2 regions of the Franconibacter daqui genome follow, and region 1 is predicted to be linked to the other one. Evidence: predicted binding sites of a transcription regulator. Region 1 holds the regulator's gene; the other holds the start of a gene.
The links. Region 1 encodes CRP, which controls carbon source genes, mostly activating them, when cyclic AMP is high. Its sites were predicted from a motif close to ATGTGANNNNNNTCACAT; they were not measured.
Positions count from the first base shown of each region.

Region 2: the regulator CRP is predicted to act here: its motif matches at 999-1,016, upstream of ompW (outer membrane protein OmpW).

Region 1 is NZ_BMKJ01000004.1:346,264-349,650, forward strand. Features, by position in the region: gene IEX01_RS15530 (YccS/YhfK family putative transporter) at 1-1,581, opposite strand, end outside; gene crp (cAMP-activated global transcriptional regulator CRP) at 1,646-2,278, opposite strand; gene IEX01_RS15540 (OsmC family protein) at 2,587-2,991, shown strand; gene IEX01_RS15545 (phosphoribulokinase) at 3,013-3,387, opposite strand, start outside.
Region 2 is NZ_BMKJ01000001.1:1,676,035-1,679,421, reverse strand. Features, by position in the region: gene IEX01_RS07965 (YciC family protein) at 1-489, opposite strand, end outside; gene IEX01_RS07960 (YkgJ family cysteine cluster protein) at 515-922, opposite strand; gene ompW (outer membrane protein OmpW) at 1,204-1,836, shown strand; partial or broken gene trpA (tryptophan synthase subunit alpha) at 1,901-3,387, opposite strand, start outside.

The sequences.
Region 1 (3,387 bases):
CGCCTCCTGGTCCGCCTCCAGCGCGTCGTGGGCGTTCTGGCGCAGCAGCCCGCTTTGCCACTGCGGCCACAGCCAGACCATACCGCCGAAAGCGATAAAGCAACCAATCAACGTGTCGATAAGCCGGGTGACGATAAACTGTTCGCCGTTCAGCGACAGCAGCTGTAAGGAGTAAACCGCCGTCACCGTGAAGCCAATCATCGCCCAGCCATAGTTTTTGCGAAGGATAAGGTAGCTAATGAGCGTGATAGCCAGCATCACCAGCAGCATGTAGCCCTGCGGCACATGCAGGTGCAGCGTGACGCCCGCGATGATTAACCCCGCCAGCGTGCCGGCCGCTCGCTGGAGAATGCGCACCCGCGTCGCCCCGTAGCCATTCTGCGTCACAAACATTACGGTCATGAGGATCCAGTACGGTTTGGGCAGATGGAACGCGTTGCCAACGAGGCTTGCGATGCTCAGCATCACTCCCAGCCGTGCGGCGTTGCGCAAAGCGGCGGATTTGAGCGAAAGGTAGCTTTTCAGCGCCGGGAATAGCGGCAGCCGTTTCTGCCGGTCGGCCATCAGGTCGCGGGCATAGAGTGGGCGCTGCGTGCGCAGGATGCGGGCGATGCGACTGAAGTGGTATTCGCAGAAATGCCCTACAAGGTTGTCCGGGTGCTGGCGGGCGATTTTCTCCAGCGCGGCGATTTGCTTATCCATGGCGAAACGCTGCGGATAACGATGGTAGAGGATGTCGTCGGCCATGACGCGCAGTCGCGCGCTGATGGTCTGTGCGTTCCAGCGGATCACCGCCTCGGCGTGGCTGCGCTCCACCAGCTTTTGCACCTCCTCCGGCTGATGCAGGCTGACCGAAATATGTTCTTGCAAATCCAGCGCCATCTGGAAGGTGCGCAGCAGACGCTTATAGCCGCTCTGTTTCCCGGCCGCCAGCATGTGCAACTGCTGGTAGCACTGGCTGATAAGGTCCACCACTTTTTGCTGATGCGTAAGCAGCGGGGGCAGGGCGGTCTCCGGGTCGGTATGCTGCGTCAGCAGGTTATATTTCGCTTCGCAATAGTCCGCCAGCTGGCGATACAGCAAGCTTAGCGACTCGCGAAGCGGCTGCTCGCGCCACAGCCAGAACCAGAACCAGTTAAACAGCCCGTACCAGAGCGTGCCGAAAATATAGAGCAGGATAGGCTCCCAGACCGGCATGTTCCCCGCAAGGCTTAGCGTAAAAATAGCGGCGATAAGCGAAGCGGGCAGCAGCCGGGCATGCAGCGAGCTTATCTCCGCCGTCACGCCAAGCAGCAGCGCCATGCCTAAAAAGATAAGCGGCAGCGGCAGATTGTCCGCCAGTAACAGTTGCACGGTAAAACTGCTGACGGCAAAGAGCGAAGCGCCGACCGCCAGACGTTTGAAAAAGCGCTTGTGGGGCGTATCGAGCCCGGCGATGTTGCAGCAGGCAGGCACCAGCGAAAAAAGCAGGCCCTGTTGCAGATGGCCCAGCAGTAACCCAACCGCCACCGGCAGACACAGGATCAGCGTCTGGCGCAGGGCGTAGTTCACTTCCGGGTGATAAATGAGACGGCGAAACATAGAGGTAAGTGTAGAAACAAAAACGGCGTGTTACCGAAGCGACACGCCGTTTTTTTAAGGCGGCTTAGCGGGTGCCGTAAACCACGATGGTCTTACCGTGCGCGGAGATCAGGTTTTGATCTTCAAGCATTTTCAGGATGCGGCCAACGGTTTCGCGGGAGCAGCCCACGATCTGGCCGATTTCCTGACGGGTGATTTTAATCTGCATGCCGTCGGGATGGGTCATGGCGTCCGGCTGTTTCGCCAGGTTGAGCAACGTCTGGGCGATGCGGCCCGTTACGTCGAGGAACGCCAGGTTGCCGACTTTTTCAGAGGTGACTTGCAGACGACGCGCCATCTGCGAAGAGAGGCGCATCAGGATGTCCGGGTTCACCTGGATAAGCTGGCGGAATTTTTTATAGGAAATCTCGGCGACTTCGCAAGCGGTCTTGGCGCGAACCCAGGCGCTGCGCTCCTGGCCCTCTTCAAACAGGCCCAGTTCGCCGATAAAGTCTCCCTGATTCAGATACGAGAGGATCATCTCCTTGCCCTCTTCGTCTTTGATCAGCACTGCCACTGAGCCTTTAACGATGTAATACAACGTTTCCGCTTTTTCACCCTGGTGAATCAGCGTGCTCTTCGATGGGTACTTATGAATGTGGCAATGTGACAAGAACCATTCGAGAGTCGGGTCTGTTTGCGGTTTGCCAAGCACCATGCGCTGTTATCCTCTGTTTAAACTGGCTCCAAAGACGGGGCGCGGGTCCCCCATCTGGCTTTGCAATCATTATCTTCCCGCATCCCGGGAAGTTGGCTGTCCATGTCGTCGCAGCCGGTAAATTGTCTTGTCCTCTGCATACATGCATAACATCAATGTATCGCCGCAGCATCCAGACTGTTTTAGCATAGCTTTTCATGGGTGTCTTCTATTGTCTCGTTTCAGCTTGACGCAGGTCGCCCTTCCGTTGCCTCTTTCGCAACTGGCGCGTAATCTGTCAAAAATTTTTATACATCGGAGTGATGATTATGCAGGCACGAGTAAAGTGGGTTGAGGGATTGACGTTTCTGGGCGAATCCGCTTCAGGGCACCAAATCCTGATGGACGGCAATTCCGGCGATAAAGCGCCAAGCCCGATGGAAATGGTGCTGATGGCGGCGGGCGGTTGCAGCGCTATCGACGTGGTGTCTATTTTGCAAAAAGGGCGTCATGACGTTCAGGATTGCGAAGTGAAACTGACCTCAGAACGCCGCGAAGAAGCGCCGCGGTTGTTCACTCACATTAACCTGCACTTTATCGTAACGGGTAAGGCGCTGAAGGAGGCGGCCGTGGCGCGCGCGGTGGATCTCTCCGCTGAGAAATATTGCTCTGTGGCGCTGATGCTCGGCAAAGCGGTCAACATCACCCACTCTTATGAGGTGGTAGAGGTCTGACTCGGGGCGGCGTCAGCCGCCTTATTCAATTTTTTTCCCTTCCATCAATCGCTGCACCAGCGGCAGCATGATTAATTCCATCGCCAGCCCCATCTTGCCGCCGGGAACGACAAGCGTATTGATGTGAGAAATGAAGGAACCCTGAAGCATGGCGAGCAGCCAGGGGTAATCGATGTCTTCAAGGTTGCGAAAGTGGATAACCACGAAGCTTTCATCGAGCGAAGGAATGCCTTTCGCCGCGAAGGGGTTCGACGTATCCACTGTCGGCACGCGCTGGAAGTTAATATGGGTGCGGGAAAACTGCGGCGTGATGTAGTTAATGTAATCTTCCATTGATCGCACCACGGAATCCATCACCGCCTCGCGCGAATGCCCTCGCTCGCTGGTATCGCGAAT
Region 2 (3,387 bases), on a different contig from region 1:
GACCGGCGCAAAAGCGAGCACAATCGCCAGCAGTACGCCAGGCACAACCACCAGCATAATCCCCATTTGCACAAGGAAAGTCGTCAGGAAGATAAGAATAAACAGGCGCGGCAGCACGGGCGCGGCGGCGCCAATCGCCCGCAGCGCGCTGACGCGCTGGCCTGCGGAAACTAGCTGGATAGCCAGCAGCACGCCGCCTGCGAGTATCGCGTTGCCAAACAGCCCGGCGAACGTCGATGCCGCCGAGGTTTTCAACAGCACCTGCTGTTGCTCCGGCGTCATATTGCGCACCAGTTCAAACAGGCTGGCGCTGCCCGCCAGATTATCCCCCTCGCTCAGCACAGAGAGTTCTTCTTCGCTGGGCGTAAAAACGTGCCCGATAATCAGGGTGATAAAGGCACAGAGCAGAGCAATCAGCAGCAAAGTAACAAACTGATTACGAAAAAAATTCCCCGTGTCACGGTAAACGGACTTTGCCGTGATAGACATGCACTCTCCTTGAGTTTTGCGGATGTTAATCTGCGGGCAATTGTACCCTGGATGACTCCGCAGTGGCAGCATTGAGAGGTAAGCCGGAAAGGGGGGGCGTTTCGCCAAGCGGCGGCAGACCCCATGCGGCGCGTGCGCGGTTACAGGCATCGTTAACCACGCCATTTTCGCCAGACATGGCGAATTCACGACAGGGAGTTGGCCGGTTTTCATAAATCGTACACCTGACCGATTCGCCAGGGGTGCCTTCCAGCGCCACGCACCGACAGGGTTTGTGCAAGGTGCCGCTCATACAGCGTAAAAAAGGAGTAACCTGCTCGGTCAAATGGGAAGGCACGATGCCGCCGGCATCGTCGCCTTCAGCCCAATAGAAAGAAACTCTAAACCAGGCGCAGCAAGCGCCACACGTCATGCACGGATTCAACTCGCTCATTTCTCACCCGCAAACACATCACGCAAATAGCCATATGGAGGAAGCAGCTAAATTAGCCAGCGCCATCAACGGCAGCAAGTGAGCACTGTCACAATTTTTTGTTAATTTTTGTTTGCCGATTACCTGCAAATCAAAAATTCGTTATCAGCGGATAACCTGGAAATTAATGCAGATCAATGAATGTTAAATTACCGCTTCGAATGTGATCTGCGAGAGATCACTTTATAACTCAATCTGGGTATATTCACCGCGCCAATAAAACCACAACAAGGGAGCGGGATATGAAAAAGTTTGCAGTGGCATTGCTTGCATTAAGCTGTTTGTCGGGCGTGGCGTCGGCGCATGAGGCAGGGGAGTTTTTTGTGCGTGCCGGTAGCGCGACCGTTCGTCCTACAGAAGGGTCTGATAATGTGCTGGGTATGGGCGGCTTTAATGTTAATAACAATACCCAGCTCGGCGTGACCTTAACCTATATGGCTACGGATAACGTAGGTGTGGAACTGCTTGCCGCCACGCCGTTTCGCCATCGCGTTGGGTTAGGGGCGACGGGTGATATCGCGACTGTGCACCATCTGCCGCCGACGTTAATGGCGCAGTGGTACTTCGGTGACGCTCAGAGCAAAGTGCGCCCTTACATCGGCGCAGGCATTAACTACACCACTTTCTTTAATGAAGATTTTAACGATACGGGCAAAGCGGCGGGTCTGAGCGATTTAAGCCTGAAAGATTCCTGGGGCGCGGCAGGCCAGGTCGGTCTTGATTATCTTATTAACCGCGACTGGCTGTTGAACATGTCCGTCTGGTATATGGATATTGATACGGAAGTGAAATTCAAGGCGGGCGGCGAACAGCAAAATATCAATACCCGTCTCGATCCGTGGGTATTCATGTTCTCGGCCGGTTATCGCTTCTAAGCATCGGCACTACCGACAAAAAGAAAAAAGGCGCGAACGTCGCGCCTTTTGCTTGTATGAAGGTTTAAGCAGGGCGGCTGGCCGCTTTCATCTGCTGCACAAACGCTTTTAATTCATCCAGCATCGCGTTGTGGTTGTTGATGTTCCGCTCAATGATTTTCACCGTGGCGGAGCCGGAAATCGCGCCGGCGGCGCCCGCCTCGACAGCGGCTTTCACCTGCGCCGGTTCGGAAATGCCGAAGCCCTGCAGCGGCGGTGCGGCGTGGTACTCGGTCAGTTTCTCAATCAGGTGATGCAGCGGCAGCGCGGCGCGGTTCTCCGCGCCTGTCACCCCGGCGCGGGAGAGCAGGTAAGTGTAGCCGCGGCCATAAGAAGCAATCTGGCGCAACAGGTCATCATCGGCGTTCGGCGGGCAGATAAAAATCGGCGCTACGTTGTGGCGCATCGCTGCCTGACGAAACGGAGCCGATTCTTCCACCGGGACGTCTGCCACCAGCACCGAATCCACGCCCACTTTTTCACACTCAGCATAAAACGCATCGATACCGCGGCTGAAAACCAGGTTGGCATACATCAGCAGACCAATCGGGATGGTCGGGTGCTTCTGGCGAATGGCGGCCAGCATCTCAAAACACTGCCCTGGCGTAACGCCTGCGGCAAAAGCGCGCAGCGTGGCGTCCTGAATCGTTGGGCCGTCCGCCAGCGGGTCAGAGAAGGGAATGCCCAGCTCCAGCGCGTCTGCGCCCGCTTCAATCAGCGCGTCAATGATTTTCAACGACTGTTCCGGCGACGGATCGCCAAGCGTGACGAAGGGGACAAAAGCGCCTTCCTTGCGGGCCTTAAGGCGTGCGAAAAGCTGACTGCGGCAAAGGGCTTTAAACGCGTCCAGCGCTTCGTCATCGGTAATAGAGACATAGTTGGCGCGTCCGGTGCTGTTGAGAAAAGCGTGCTGCGGTCCGACGGATGGGAAATCGAGCCCGGCGGAAATGGAATAGGACGGTCTCGATGCCGTGGCCCGCAGGCTCCACGCCAATCAGTCCCACATTAGTTTCATCGATAAAATCGGCAAACATGCCGATAGCGTTTGAGCCGCCGCCCACGCAGGCGATAACCGCGTCGGGCAGGCGTCCCTCTTTTTCCAGAATTTGCGCTTTGGTCTCTTCGCCGATCATGCGCTGGAATTCGCGAACAATCGTCGGGAAGGGGTGCGGACCGGCGGCGGTGCCCAGCATATAGTGCGCTTTCTCATAGCTGAACCTCTGCGCCCATCAGTTTCATGCGAAACACGTTCGGCGATTGACGCTCAACATCTTTCGAGCGCCGAGGCGACGCCGTGCTGGCCCGCGCCGGTTTCAGCGATAATCTCGGTTTTGCCCATGCGTTTGGCAAGCAGCGCCTGGCCTAATAAGATAAAGGGTGGTTTTCGTGCCTCTGGTCAGGTTCTGACATTTGGTTAACGCAGTAGGGCGACCCGCGTAATTTTTCAGCAGGTCGGTAAACTGCGCCTGAAATTCCGGGTCGCTCTGGGCGCTGACAAAGGCCGCTTCCAGC